Regions from separate parts of the Sporosarcina sp. Y352 genome, predicted to be linked through region 2. Evidence: riboswitches for the same ligand, from Rfam matches in the RefSeq annotation. Region 2 holds a riboswitch; each other region holds the start of a gene.
The links. Region 2 has a riboswitch for S-adenosylmethionine ahead of AC1TO6_RS16400 (5-methyltetrahydropteroyltriglutamate--homocysteine S-methyltransferase). Riboswitches for the same ligand answer to the same signal wherever they lie in the genome.
Positions count from the first base shown of each region.

Region 1: linked by a shared signal. The riboswitch ahead of msrA (peptide-methionine (S)-S-oxide reductase MsrA) and the one ahead of AC1TO6_RS16400 (5-methyltetrahydropteroyltriglutamate--homocysteine S-methyltransferase) in region 2 are both predicted to bind S-adenosylmethionine.
Region 3: linked by a shared signal. The riboswitch ahead of metK (methionine adenosyltransferase) and the one ahead of AC1TO6_RS16400 (5-methyltetrahydropteroyltriglutamate--homocysteine S-methyltransferase) in region 2 are both predicted to bind S-adenosylmethionine.

Region 1 is NZ_JBXCJE010000009.1:95,350-100,216, forward strand. Features, by position in the region: gene AC1TO6_RS15070 (hypothetical protein) at 1-328, shown strand, start outside; SAM riboswitch class I at 1,100-1,210, shown strand; gene msrA (peptide-methionine (S)-S-oxide reductase MsrA) at 1,310-1,870, shown strand; SAM riboswitch class I at 1,940-2,050, shown strand; gene AC1TO6_RS15080 (YezD family protein) at 2,169-2,336, shown strand; gene AC1TO6_RS15085 (MetQ/NlpA family ABC transporter substrate-binding protein) at 2,451-3,272, shown strand; gene AC1TO6_RS15090 (methionine ABC transporter ATP-binding protein) at 3,278-4,279, shown strand; gene AC1TO6_RS15095 (methionine ABC transporter permease) at 4,269-4,867, shown strand, end outside.
Region 2 is NZ_JBXCJE010000011.1:98,774-103,640, reverse strand. Features, by position in the region: gene AC1TO6_RS16410 (hypothetical protein) at 121-363, shown strand; gene AC1TO6_RS16405 (hypothetical protein) at 405-599, shown strand; gene AC1TO6_RS16400 (5-methyltetrahydropteroyltriglutamate--homocysteine S-methyltransferase) at 646-1,758, opposite strand; SAM riboswitch class I at 2,210-2,323, opposite strand; gene AC1TO6_RS16395 (urease accessory protein UreD) at 2,463-3,194, opposite strand; gene ureG (urease accessory protein UreG) at 3,262-3,891, opposite strand; gene AC1TO6_RS16385 (urease accessory protein UreF) at 3,915-4,655, opposite strand; gene AC1TO6_RS16380 (urease accessory protein UreE) at 4,597-4,867, opposite strand, start outside.
Region 3 is NZ_JBXCJE010000001.1:545,528-550,394, forward strand. Features, by position in the region: gene metK (methionine adenosyltransferase) at 1-1,047, opposite strand, end outside; SAM riboswitch class I at 1,239-1,357, opposite strand; gene pckA (phosphoenolpyruvate carboxykinase (ATP)) at 1,545-3,131, shown strand; gene AC1TO6_RS02840 (alpha/beta hydrolase family protein) at 3,279-4,064, opposite strand; gene AC1TO6_RS02845 (NUDIX domain-containing protein) at 4,054-4,515, opposite strand; gene AC1TO6_RS02850 (transposase) at 4,562-4,867, opposite strand, start outside.

The DNA.
Region 1 (4,867 bases), on a different contig from region 2:
GCTAAATATAAAAGCCCTTTACTCGGGAACCTACCATAAAATGCAACAGATGAAGAGTATCAATATCCGTTGGCTGTCAATTGGTGGGATTGGATATGTGATAGGTCAACTTGTGCTATCACTCCTCTATAGTGATTCTGCAAAAATGCTTTTCTTAGTATTATTACTTTCCTTTGTCTCGATTATCACTGCCTACTTCTCTGTTTATATCCATAGGTATTTTTATATTGTTAAAAATATAAGTATTGTAAAGCAGGTTTATCCAGAGTTTGGTTTACCACTGAATGAAAGACAAGACGAATCTAAAAAAAGTAAAAGAAAGAAGTGAAGATATGATTCCAGAGTTTACGGAAAATGATATTTTCGTCATGGTATAAACGCTGAATACAATGTCAATCATTCCATCAGAAATAAGATAGACAATAGCCCGGAGTAGCTTGTTATCTTGTGTTGCAAGTTCTGCTTCAAAAGCTTTAATTTCGATAAAAGAGGTTATTTAGATATTGAACATGTAGCTAAAAGTAACTCTATGTGATTGACGGCCTGAAGCTCGTGCTGTACCGCTCATGTATCGGGTGAGTACCGCCCGATGCTCGCTGGGGACCGCCGATATAATGTGTGTGCCCGCTTGAATATCGCGGACGACCACTCATATATCGGTTGAACCCGCCCAACCAAACGCCCAAAAAACGTTTTAAACAAGCACCTAACGAATAAAATTATTATTATTAAAACAATAATTCATCACTAGCAATCCCCATCGAATTCCCACCCACTAAATCGACTTACTGACAGTCACTAAGTCACACAAAAAGCTATCCAGAAAAACCGTTAAGAAGTAACGAAGAAACCCAACCAAATTTAAATCGGCTAATTTTCTGTAATCCGAAAGTACCAAGAGTGCCTATTTCACTCACTTCCTCACCTAATTAAAAGCTTTGCCAAAACTGAAGACTTCTAGTTCTTTTCTCATAACCATATTAAACATTCAAACATCGTATATCTTACTCAATATAGTAAAAAATCACAAAATTATATTTTCAGACATTGACTTATCTAAATGGATAGACTAGTATGAATATCAATTACATAGCTAAAACTCTTATAAAGAGAGGCGGAGGGATTGACCCTGTGAAGCCTCGGCAACCATTGAACAGTGTTCAAACGGTGCCAATTTCAACAGATTTATTATGAATCTGACAGATGAGAGGTTTTGCACGCGATATTTGTCATGCGGCGACCTCTTCTTTTAGGAAGGGGTCGTTTTTATATGGCAGGGGCGTTTATTATAACGAAGAGGGGGATTATGATGACTCAGAAAAAAGTTGAATTGGCAACATTTGCGGGTGGGTGTTTTTGGTGTATGGTGCAGCCGTTTGATACGCAACCCGGTATTGAAAAAGTAGTTTCCGGTTATATTGGAGGCGTCACTGAAAATCCGACGTACGAGGAAGTGCGTGCGGGGGTTACGGGACATACGGAAGCGGTGCAAATCACATATGATCCGACAGTCTTTTCTTATGAAAAACTAGTAGACATCTATTGGCAGCAAATTGACCCGACGGATGCAGATGGTCAGTTTGGCAGTCGTGGAACTTCTTACCGCACGGCAATCATTTACCATCATGAGGAACAGCGACAGGTTGCGGAACGCTCAAAAGAGGCGTTAATCCAAAGTGGTCGCTTTGAAAAACCAATTGTTACTGAAATCGTTGAAGCCACAATCTTTTATCCTGCCGAGGACTATCATCAAGACTATTATCAAAAGAACCCAGAAAAATATAAAGTCTTCAAAGAAGAGTCGGGAAGAGCGCCCTTCATTCGCGAGAATTGGAATGAAAAATTGGTAGAGGCGTCACTTAAAAAGTAAATAGTTTTAAAGTATAGTTGACACATCGGAATAGATGGATTATTATGAATATCAATTACATAAACAAAACTCTTATAAAGAGAGGCAGAGGGACTGGCCCTTTGACGCCTCAGCAACCATTGAATTCATTCAAACGGTGCCAATTCCAGCAGATGTCGTTCGTCATCTGACAGATGAGAGGTTTTGCCTACAAACTACGTGTTGCGGCGACCTCTTAGTTCACAAGAGGCCGCTTTTTTGTAGTCGATCATCAGACTAGACGTTGTGACCGTCACTCAGAAAAAAAGGAGGATGCGCAATGGTTTTGAAAGTGAATGATGTAGTTAAAATCGATGCGATTACGCAGGCGCTGAAAGGTTTGGATTTTGGAGAGGTACACATTACCATCCATGAAGGACAAATCGTTCAAATCGATCGAACTGAGAAAAAACGGTTCCCAGTACTGAAAACTGAAAATAAGAAGTGAAGCTGACCGGACAACCGGAGGCCTCTTGACTTTCACGATATTGTTCAAAGACAATATTGCGAATTGCTGGAGGCCTTTTTTGTATATAAATTAGAAATTTAGGGGGAATAGAAGATGAAAAAAGTGTTTAGAAATTTATTGCTTATTGCAATTAGTGTACTGGTATTGGCGGGGTGCGGGTCTGCATCTGCGGATGATGAAAAGAAGATTAAGATCGGCGCAACAGCGGGTCCTTATAGTGATCAATTGAAGGAAGGGATTATTCCTATACTTGAAAAAGACGGCTTCGAGGTTGAGATTGTCGAGTTCAATGATTATATCCAGCCGAACAATGCGCTAAATGAAGGAAATATCGATGCGAACTTATTCCAAAATCGAAACTATTTAGTGAATTTCAATGAATCCCATGACATGGACCTCGTACCTGCATATGGCGTTCCGACTGCTCCAATTGCACTTTATTCGGACCAACATACAGCTCTTGAGGATGTGAAAGAAGGCATGACGGTGACGTTGCCAAACGACCCGACAAACCTGGCAAGATCTTTGAACATGATGGAAGACTACGGCTGGATCACAATCTCTGAGGATGTTAATCCGATAACAGCTTCCGAAAAAGACGTGGAAACCAATAAATACAACTTGAAAATCCAACCACTGGATGCGGCGCAAACACCTAGGTCACTCGGTGATGCTGACTTCGCATTCGTCAATGGGAACTTCGCTCTGGCATCAGGTTTGAAATTAACAGAAGCGGTCGATGTGGAGAAAACATCTGAAGATTACTTGATTTACTTGACGATACGAAAAGAAGACGAAGATAAGCCGTTTGCCAAAGCATTGAAGGCTGCGTATCATTCCGACGAATTCTATGAATACACGAAAGAAAATGCAGCGGGTTATGTGCTACCACCTTATCAAGCAGAAAAGGAGTGACTTAAATGATTGAAATCGTCAATGTGACAAAACAATATAAAGACGTGAAAGCCGTTGAAGATGTCACCCTGACCATTCAGCAAGGTGAAATCTTCGGAATTATTGGCTACAGTGGTGCCGGAAAAAGTACATTGTTGCGCTGCTTGAACATGTTGGAAGCACCGACGGCGGGGCAAATCTTCATCGACGGAAAAGAAATGACTTCATTGACGAAGAGAGAGATAAAGAAAGAACGTGTGAAGATTGGCATGATTTTTCAACACTTCCACTTGATTAGCTCGAAAACGGTCGCAGATAATGTCGCATTTTCATTGAAAGCTGCGGGCAAAAGCAAGAGTGAAATCAAGAAACGCGTAGCGGAATTACTTGACATGGTTGGCTTGTCGGATCGTGCGGGACATTATCCAGCTCAATTATCGGGTGGACAAAAACAACGTGTGGGCATTGCACGTGCACTGGCAAATGAACCGAAAGTGTTGCTGTGTGATGAAGCAACCTCGGCTCTTGACCCGACAACGACAGCGTCCATCTTAGAATTGCTTCAGGAAATCAATCAGACATTAGGCATTACAATTGTCTTGATCACGCATGAAATGGCAGTCGTACAACAGATTTGCCACCGCATCGCCGTGATGGAAAACGGAAAAGTCGTTGAAGCAGGTGACGTCTATGACTTGTTCGCGAATCCAGCAACGGCTTTAACAAAGCAATTTGTGCAAACGGTCCATTCTTTAACATTGCCAGAACGCTTGCTAACGGGCCGAAAAGGGTCAATCGTCCAAATCGTGTTCCGCGGGGAATCTGCTGAAGAAGGCGTCATTGCAGAAACGTTGAAGAAATACAACGTCGCCATCAATATTCTTCACGGTCAGATAACGTACATACAGGACCGTCCGCTTGGAACGCTCATCATTGAAATTGATGGAGAAAAAACAGAATTACAGAATGCAATCGACTATATTACAACACGGACAAACCAATTGGAGGTGCTCGCAAATGCCGCCTGATATTATAACTGATTTCGGAAATGCTTTTCTTGAAACGTCTTGGATGATGGGGATTGCCGTCGCATTTGCAATCGTCATCGGTGTTCCTTTAGGCGTTGGACTATTTGTAACAAGTGAAGGGATGTTCTGGCAAAACCGAGTCCTACAGAGTGTCGCAGGGACAATCGTCAATGTTATTCGATCGATTCCCTTCATTATACTACTCGTTGTTTTGATTCCTGTGACGAAACTTATTCTCGGTACGACGATGGGACCCACTGCCGCGAGTGTTTCACTGACTTTTGCCGCAATCCCATTCTATGCCCGTTTGGTGGAAACGTCTTTGCGGGAAATTGACAAAGGCGTCATTGAAGCGGCCGAATCTACGGGTGCATCTGCGTGGTTGATCATCAAAGATGTGTTGCTTCCAGAAGCGAGATCAGGGATGATTGCCGGACTTACCGTCACAGTTATTAGCTTACTTAGCTACTCGGCAATGGCCGGGATGATTGGTGGAGGTGGTATCGGGGACTTAGCGATTCGCTTCGGTTACTATCGTTTTGAAAATGAAATCATGCTGGCAACTGTCGTCATTTTAATCATCATAGT
Region 2 (4,867 bases):
CCACATGTGCATAATTAATATTTTTTCACTATTACAACTTATCCACAACCAAGTACTTGGTTTTGATCAATGTTTATCCACAATCAAAGGGATATGATGGAAGTGGAGGTGTACCCTTTTATGAAAAAACAACTAACAATTGTACTTATTCTTATATCTCTTCTCACCGCCTGCGGAAATGAATCTACCATTTCTACATTGTCTTACCCAGTTCCTGACCAAGAGATGCATGCATCCGAAGAAGGGTTATCACTTACGCTTGAAGAAGATGCTTTCCTGGGATCACCATCTGTTATCAAGACAGTCGTACAAAATGCCACTTCATCCGACTATCAATTGGGTGAGTTTTTCATATTGAATTAAATAAAGATGGCCAGTGGTTTGTCATTACGTATTCAGATGCCGTGTTCTTAAAGAATCCGTCCTTCAAAGACTATGGAAATGTATTGTCATCCGGAAGCAAAGCACGCCAGACTTTTTCGGTCGACGCGCTCGGTGTGACACTGATCCCAGGTGAATACCGTCTTGTGAAAACATTTTTATCGCTTGGTGAGCCGTTGTACGAGTTATCTGTCGCTGTACCATTTACTGTGGAATGAAAAAAACCTGAACAAAGCAAATGAGCTTTATTCAGGTTTATTTTATTTAGCCCCAGACTTCTTTCGCTACGTCTACAATGAATTTCAATTTCTCCCATTGCTGTTCTTCTGTCAGTTTGTTTCCGTGATGCGTTGATGCAAATCCGCATTGTGGGCTCAAGCACAGCTGTTCAAGTGGCACGTATTGCGCCGCTTCTTGAATGCGCGCGATAACCGCATCTTTGTCTTCTACTTCTCCATTTTTCGATGTAACAACACCAAGCACGACTTTTGCTCCACCATTTGGAACATGATCCAATGGTTTAAAGTCTCCTGAACGTTCATCATCATATTCCAAGAAGAAGCCATCTACTTTTTCTTTTGCAAGGAGTGTTGGCGCAATCAGTGCGTAGCTTCCTTCAAACGCCCACGTTGATTGGTAGTTTCCGCGGCATAAGTGTGTTGTTACGACTAAGTCTTCCGGCTTGTCTTCTAACACACCGTTAATGACGCGCAGTGCCAAGTCGATTAATTGTTCTCTTGAATAGGTTCCGTCATTGAACGGGATTTCCGGTGCAGATAGCCCGGCAATATAGACATCATCCAACTGTAAGTAGCGTACACCCGCTTCGTAAAATGCTTTCAAAGCATCTTTGTATGCTTGAATAACATCGTTTGCAAATTCTTCAACGTCAGGGTAAATGTCACTATTACGTATTCCAATATTAAAGAGTTGATTTGGGCTCGGAATCGTTTGTTTCACAACGGCACGGCCGCCAACGATTTCATTAAGCTCAACAAAGTCTTGAATGAATGGATGATTGGGGTTAAATGAAATCTTACCTGTGTTGCGAACGTCGTATTTTTCAGTTTCAACCCCGTCAAATGTGTAACCCTTCTCAGGTACAAATCCTTCAATTCCATTCAGATGCTCCAAGAAGTCTAAATGCCACCATGTACGTCTAAATTCACCATCTGTTACAAGTTCCAAACCAATTTCAATTTGCTTATCAACCACCCGTTTAATTTCCTGTGTTTCTACTTCTCGTAATTGTTGTGCAGTAATTGTGCCTTCTTTAAAGTCTTTGCGCGCTTTATGCAAGTTATCCGGTCGTAGTAAACTTCCAACATGGTCCGCTCTGAATGGTGCTTTCGTTAGTGTTGTCGCTTGATTTGTCATAGTAAATTCCCTCTTTCTGTTTTTTAGTGGATTTTGATTTTATTAGAACAGGACGCGAATGGGCGAACTCTTTTTCTTTTCTTACGGCAGTATCGCGTATGAGCGGGTTATTTTTCTTTTCTTTCGGCAGTACCGCGTATGAGCGGGTTATTTTTCTTTTCTTACGACAGTTCCGCGTATGAGCGGGTTATTTCCCTTCTCTTTCGGCAGTCGCGCGTATGAGCGGACTGGAAACCCGGATGCTTTTTCTGGCTTCGGAACGATGTTAAAAACGACTGAGTCTTTTGAGGGCACTTTATCTAAGTTTGTTGATAACTCAATTTAATTGGTGGATTTTTCAAAAACATAATAATTCTCCCTTCATTTTTTGAAGGTAACTTTGGTCTCCAGAAAGAACAAAAAACCCCTTCTAAATTTATAGAAGAGGTTTTGGCGAATTCGCTATTTGCTCTTCTCATCTCCAAGCAGTAAGCATTACACTTACGCTTCTGGAATTAGCACAGTACTTAAAAAGTCTGTTGCTGAGGTATCATCGGGCCAGTCCCTACACCTCTCTGGATAAGAAAGTTACGTATTTAGTTGTTAACCAGTACAATACGCGACTTCAAATAGAATGTCAATACAGAATATATAAAATATTTTAGTTATGTCTGTTCTTTGACAAGTTAGGCAAACAAAAAAGACACCCCAACCGGAGTGGCCCCTCAAACCATTGACGCCAAAAGTGCATAAACCCGTTTCATCTCTTCTTGCATCATCCACTGATCAACCGCGAGCCATCTGCAATGGATTGCATTTCCTTCAAGCCTTGTCATACCGGCTTTCAAACCTTCTTCCACCCGTAGTGTTTCCTGTAATGAACGGATATCTATGTCCTTAGCTTTAGGAGTTACTAGCCAGATCGAACCCACATACATTGCGTCTCCCAGTACACCAATACCAGTTAAGTCAACTTCTTTCGGTGAAAAATGCAGTGAATCAAAGGCGATCAGTTCGTCTTCAACGAAAATCTTAAAGTTTGATTTCAATGATTCATAGTCAAAAATTTCACCGCGCTTTTCGCGACCCGGGGCGAGGATTTCTCCCCATAATACCGTTGAATCAGCGGCTAGCCTAAGTGTCGTGTCGACTTGGAACTTCGCATCAGCGAATGGAATAATGACTTCAGGCATCCATTCCAGACGCGCTCGTTCGGCGAGCTGGACATCGATTGTCAACACACAAGTATCCCCTGTATGGGACGGATAGATTTTCAAAGCTGACTGCTGAATCAGCCTCGCGCTGCTGTCTGGTGCAATTTTTACCGTAATGTCATTTCGATCCCCTGCAACCATCCCGCCAGACGATTCCATTATGTAAACCGTCGCTGTCGGGTCTTTCCCATCGTAAAGTTCGCGGCTTGCCTTCAAAGGAGGCTGCTGGTAAACATGAGGCATCCGTGTATAGCCCCTTCTAAACTCGAACTCTACATCTAGTTTTCCGTGATGGATGGAGCGGGTCGGATTAAGCATTTGAACCAGCGGATTCCGCGCCTTCCAACAGCATATTGTGCTTAATCCAAGCAACGACCTTGTCTACATTTTTCTGTGTTCGCACATCCGTGAAAATGTACGGACGTCCGTTGCGCATTTTTTTCGTATCGCTATCCATCAGGTCAAGATCGACCCCGACGTACGGAGCAAGATCCGTTTTGTTGATCAACAAAAGATCAGAACGCGTTAAAGCAGGTCCGCCTTTTCTCGGAATATCCTGGCCTTCTGCGACGTCAATTACATAGATATAGCCGTCGACAAGTTCCGGACTAAACGTTGCAGATAGATTATCGCCGCCACTTTCCACAAATATAATATCAAGATCATCAAAACGAGATTTCAGCTCATCGATTGCCGCAAAGTTCATGGAAGCATCTTCACGGATTGCCGTATGCGGGCAACCTCCTGTTTCAACGCCCAAAATACGGTCTTCTTCAAGTACTCCGCTTTTAATTAAAAACTGTGCATCTTCACGTGTGTAAATATCGTTCGTAATGACAGCCACATTATAATCGTTATGCATTGCACGTGTCAGTTGGTCAACGAGCGACGTTTTGCCCGATCCAACCGGTCCACCGATGCCTATACGTACTGGTTTCATAAAAAAAACTCCTCCTAAAAAAATCAAGAAATAAACATCCTCGAGAATAAATATTCATGCTTCATTGAAGCTAGTTCGATGCCTAGCGCATTGTTGCTTATATCATCAATCGTCAGTGTCGACACCAATTCAGCCGCTTCCGTCACAGGACCAATCAGCCCGTAGGTCGTCTGGACACCGGCAGTTTGTCCGAATGGTACTGCACGGACTGCATTTTGGACGAGTCCGTTAAGCGATGCGAATAAATAGGTCATGACGGCATGTTGCGCACTGACGCCTGTTGTTGCACTGTAAATGCCATATAAAATGGAATAATGCCCTTTAATCTCTTTCGAATCAATGCGGTCTTTCCATTCAGCCAGGAACTTGTCCGTTCCGAGCGGAGCCACCGTTTTAATAAACTGTCTGCCAAGATTAATACTCGCATCACGTGATTCCTTCGCAAGCTTCATGGCCCCGCATAATTGCTCCAAATAAAGAAGTTGCTCAACATCCTTTTCCTCTGCTGCTGCATACGCTTCTTTGATCAAGATTGCATCACCGCGAACCAGGTTATGAAATAGAAACGATGTACAATAAGCGATTAAATCCTCTTTCGTCCGGATTAAATCCTCTTGTATATACGTTTCCATTCCATAGGTCTGCGTGTAGGATCCGATTGGAAAAGCGGAGTCATGGATTTGGAATAACCGTAAAAGTGCAGAATCAGTGAGAGTGTCCGCGGTATTTGAAGGGCTGTTTGAATCTTCTTTCCGTTGTTTCATAGGAAACACCTACTTCATCTAGCAACTTATTTAACGTATGGTCTGCACGCACAATAATTTCGTTTTCATCAATTAAACAAGGGGTATGACGGTTGCCGAGTTCGAATGCAGCTTTACCCATTTCCGTCATGTCTTTCGGGCTGATAACAATGACCGGCTCCATTTTCGTCCGGATTGCAATGCGGCGCTCAGCATCTTCAAAAAGGAGGTCG
Region 3 (4,867 bases), on a different contig from region 2:
AAGGTCAAAGAGTTCACGTGTCAGTTCCACGAGTTTACTCTCCTCAACGGTACCTGTTCCGAATGTATCAATGGAAATCGATACAGGTTGAGCTACACCGATTGCATAAGCCAACTGGACTTCACAGCGGTCTGCAAGTTCTGCTGCAACGATGTTTTTTGCAACATAACGAGCCGCGTATGAAGCTGAGCGGTCCACTTTTGTAGGATCTTTCCCCGAAAATGCCCCACCGCCATGACGTGCATAACCGCCATACGTATCAACAATGATTTTACGACCAGTCAGACCCGCATCTCCTTGAGGTCCACCTATTACAAATCGGCCAGTCGGATTGATGTAGTACTTTGTTTCTTCATCAATTAGATTAGTTGGTACAACTGGATTAATAACGAATTCCTTAATATCACTTTGAATCTGCTCAAGTGTCACTTCAGGATGATGTTGTGCTGAAATAACAATCGTATCAATTCTAACCGGTATATTATTTTCATCATACTCTACAGTCACTTGCGTTTTCCCATCCGGTCTTAGGTACGAAAGTGTTTCATCTTTACGTACTTGTGCAAGTTTAAAGGATAGTTTATGGGCTAAGCTGATTGGTAATGGCATCAGTTCTGGTGTCTCATTACAAGCATAACCAAACATCAAACCTTGGTCGCCTGCTCCAATATCTTCAAGTTCGTCATCCGTCATTAATCCTTCACGCGCTTCAAGTGCTTGGTCAACACCCGCAGCAATATCGGCTGATTGTTCATCGATCGCAGTGAGAACTGCAGACGTTTCCCAATCAAATCCGTATTTCGCTCGAACGTAACCAATTCCTTTAACAGTTTCGCGCACAACTTTTGGAATATCGACATATGTAGTCGTCGTGATTTCACCTGCTACGAGTACCAGTCCTGTAGTGATTGTCGTTTCACATGCTACGCGTGCATTTGGATCTTCCTCCAAAATAGCATCAAGGATAGCATCTGAAATTTGGTCGCACATTTTGTCTGGATGTCCTTCAGTTACCGATTCTGAAGTAAACAGTCGGCGGTTAGTCATGTCTTTTCCTCCTTATATCCTACGAGATTGATACGGTACTCATATGTCCCATGTAGAGTCCTCCCGGATTCAGGAAAGACTACAAGCCACTGCGAGCTCTATACACGAGGATAAAGGGCTAAACAAATTAAAAAGCCCTTCGCTCACGTACTAATACATGAGGAAAGGCATGATTTTAAAAGCACCTTTCACTCTTATCATACAAGGACTGTGCCTTGCTACAGGTTTGGCACCTTTGCGCAGACAAATAAGTCATTGCAGGTTGCCGGGTTTCATTGGGCCTGACCCCTCCACCAGCTCGGGATAAGAGTATCCGTTCAACTATATATGCTACGAAAAAACTTGTTCCCTGTCAAATTTCTTTGCCGATTTTACATCTAATTGCTTGAGATTTTGATTAATATAGATTATTATTCTTAATGTGTTATACTATTTAAGAAATGTGATGACATGACACCCAATTATATGGGACTATGAGTAAAGGACGGTACATAATTATGATTACAGCAAAGATTAGCGACGATCTAAATAACCTTCTTTCCGGTGAAAATATAAAAATTCAACTTTCAGTACCACAACTTGTTGAAAAAGCGATATCACGTGGAGAAGCTCAACTGACTTCCGATGGAGCAGTCACGGCTCAAACAGGGAAGTATACAGGTCGTTCCCCTAAAGATAAATATATTGTCGAGGAAGCGTCCTCCAAAGACAAAATCGATTGGGGCAGCGTAAACCGTCCGATTTCATCTGATGTATTTGACTCATTATATAATAAAATGCTTACACACTTAAAAGTTAAAGACGAACTGTTCGTCTTCAAAGGATTCGCTGGTGCAGATCCAGCTTCACGTCTATCCATTCAAGTCGTGAATGAATTTGCTTGGCATAACCTATTCGTCCATCAATTGTTTATTCGCCCGACTGAAGTAGAGCTCTCGAAACACGAAGCGCAATTTACTATCATTTCAGCTCCTTCTTTTAAAGCGGATCCTGCAGTTGACGGTACGAATTCCGAGACGTTCATTATTGTGTCTATGGAAAAACGCATCGTTCTCATTGGTGGTACTGAATATGCTGGTGAAATGAAAAAAGCAATCTTCTCTGTCATGAACTACTTCCTACCTGAGAATGGCATCATGCCGATGCACTGTTCTGCGAACGTCGGCGAAGAAGGCGATGTCGCTTTGTTCTTCGGTCTTTCAGGAACAGGTAAAACAACACTTTCAGCTGACGCGAACCGCAAATTAATCGGCGACGATGAACACGGTTGGTCTGACACTGGTGTCTTTAACATCGAAGGTGGTTGCTACGCGAAATGTATCAATTTATCTCAAGAAAAAGAACCTGAAATTTTCGGTGCAATTCGTTTCGGATCAGTTCTTGAAAACGTTGTTATCGATCCAGTAACAAACATTCCGAATTACGATGATGGATCTTTGACTGAAAATACACGTGCAGCATATCCAATTCAAGCAATCGATAACATCGTTGACCCTTCAGTTGCAGGTCATCCTAAAACAATTATTTTCTTGACTGCAGATGCTTTCGGCGTACTGCCCCCTATTTCCAAATTAACGAAAGAGCAAGCAATGTACCACTTCCTAAGTGGTTTCACTTCGAAACTTGCTGGAACAGAACGTGGTATCACATCACCTGAAGCAACATTCTCGACATGCTTCGGATCACCTTTCCTTCCGCTTCCAGCGACAGTATATGCTGAAATGCTTGGGAAAAAGATTGATGAACATGACGCACAAGTATTCCTAGTGAATACAGGTTGGACTGGCGGCGTATATGGTGTTGGTAAGCGTATGGATCTTAAGTATACACGCGCAATGGTTCGTGCAGCACTTGCTGGTAAACTAAATAATGTTGAAACAGAAATGAATAGCATTTTTGGTCTTGCAATGCCTACAGAGATTGAAGGCGTTCCGACAGAAGTGTTGAACCCACGCAATGCATGGGCAGATGGAAATGCTTACGATCTTAAAGCAAAAGAACTAGCATCTATGTTCCGTGAAAACTTTAAGAAATTCGGTTCGGTTTCAGAAGAGATTACGTATAAAGGCGGGCCAATCGCATAAGAAGAATGCTCTTAGTCTATATCCGATAGACTATAGCGGCTCCATCCACTAGGAATGGAGTAAAGACAATCAAATCTAAACAGGGTAGCACATTTATTGTGCTACCCTGTTTTTGTATCATTATAATCAGTATCTATAATGATCTACTCACTGTCTCTTCATCCAACTCGTCAAATCTCTAACAAGCTGTGCATTCATGCCCGGTGGAATGAAATGCGTGTATTCTGGGAAGTACCATGTCTCGTATACTTTATTATGTTCACGCAATGCGTTCTCCAATAACACAGCCTGTTGAAATGAGACGTTCTCATCAATCATGCCATGAATGATAAGAACAGGTGCAGTAATTTCATCTACGCGAAACAGCGCTGTCCTTTTTCTGTATTCATCAGGCACGCTGTTCGGCGTTCCACCGATAACTCGCTTCATCATCCGCCGCATGTCTTTCCGTTCTTTGTATGTAAAAATGACATCGGAAACACCCGACCACGTAACAACCGAAGTAATATCCTCACGCAAAATAGCGGTCCACAGAGCCATAATGCCGCCTCGTGAAAACGCGAATAAGTGAATCCTCTCGACGTTTGTCATAGGATTTTGTTTCAGCACGTCTACAGCATTCAACGCATCCTGACGATCGGCACCTGCGAATTCATCCCGACCTTCCCCTCCACGGTTCCCACGGTAGTAAGGAGCGAATACAACGAACCCTTGCGCAGCAAACTGGGCAATTCGAGCTGGACGAACCATTCCTATATGTTGCATGCCGCCTCTTAAATAAAGGATACCTTCATAGGTTCCATGCGTAAGCGGTTGCGCCATAAGCCCTTTCACTCTCAGCCCATCCGAAAAATAAGTGATTTCTTCAAGATAAACGTTTGGGTTTGGCGAAGGATAGGCTTTCCGGTGAATAATAGTGCCATCATAACTCACGTGCTTCCACCCACTTTCTTAAAGCTTCCATTCCCGTACCTTTCATATGAAAACTTAACTCATCACACGCGTCCAGTTCCTCACTTGTCATCCATGTAGCGCCATTCGTTTCGTAAAGTGTTGGATTTTCATCAATTTCTACAACGCTTCCCGTGAATACAGCTTTACAAAATGTGCTATTGCTTCGAACGACATATTCCGCAAAATTTTGCACATCCGTAATTCTAACGCCGGTTTCTTCAATCGTTTCACGAATGGCCGCTTCTTCGATTGATTCCCCTTCTTCTGCTTTGCCACCTGGAAACTCGACACCACGCTCCAAATGACGAGTTAGAAGCCACTTTTCTTTATATTTCAATACAACAAGAACATGCCGAGCAGGCATACTAAATCGATTCTTTCCAAATGACAGCTCGACACGGCCACCGTTTACATCATTAAATGTCAACATTAAAATCCCGTCCTTTCGTTCATTTTAACGAAGGACAGGATGAGTATCAACGAAAATAAGGAAGTTCTTCGATGAATCGCTTCGATGGCTCATCGGTGAACTCATGGATAAGTGCATAAATCCTCATCGTACGTTGATCGACCTTTTCATTATTCCGGCCATAATAATACGGTAAAAACGGTAGATGCGACCTAATAAAGTTCCGTATTTCAAGTTCATCTATCTGTGAAAATAAACGATTGAATACGGGAATATGTTCTTCTGTGATTTTAACTTCATACTCCCACGGTGAATCATCCGGGTGATGATATATTTGCTGATGTACAACTGAAACGTACATATTGTATTTTTC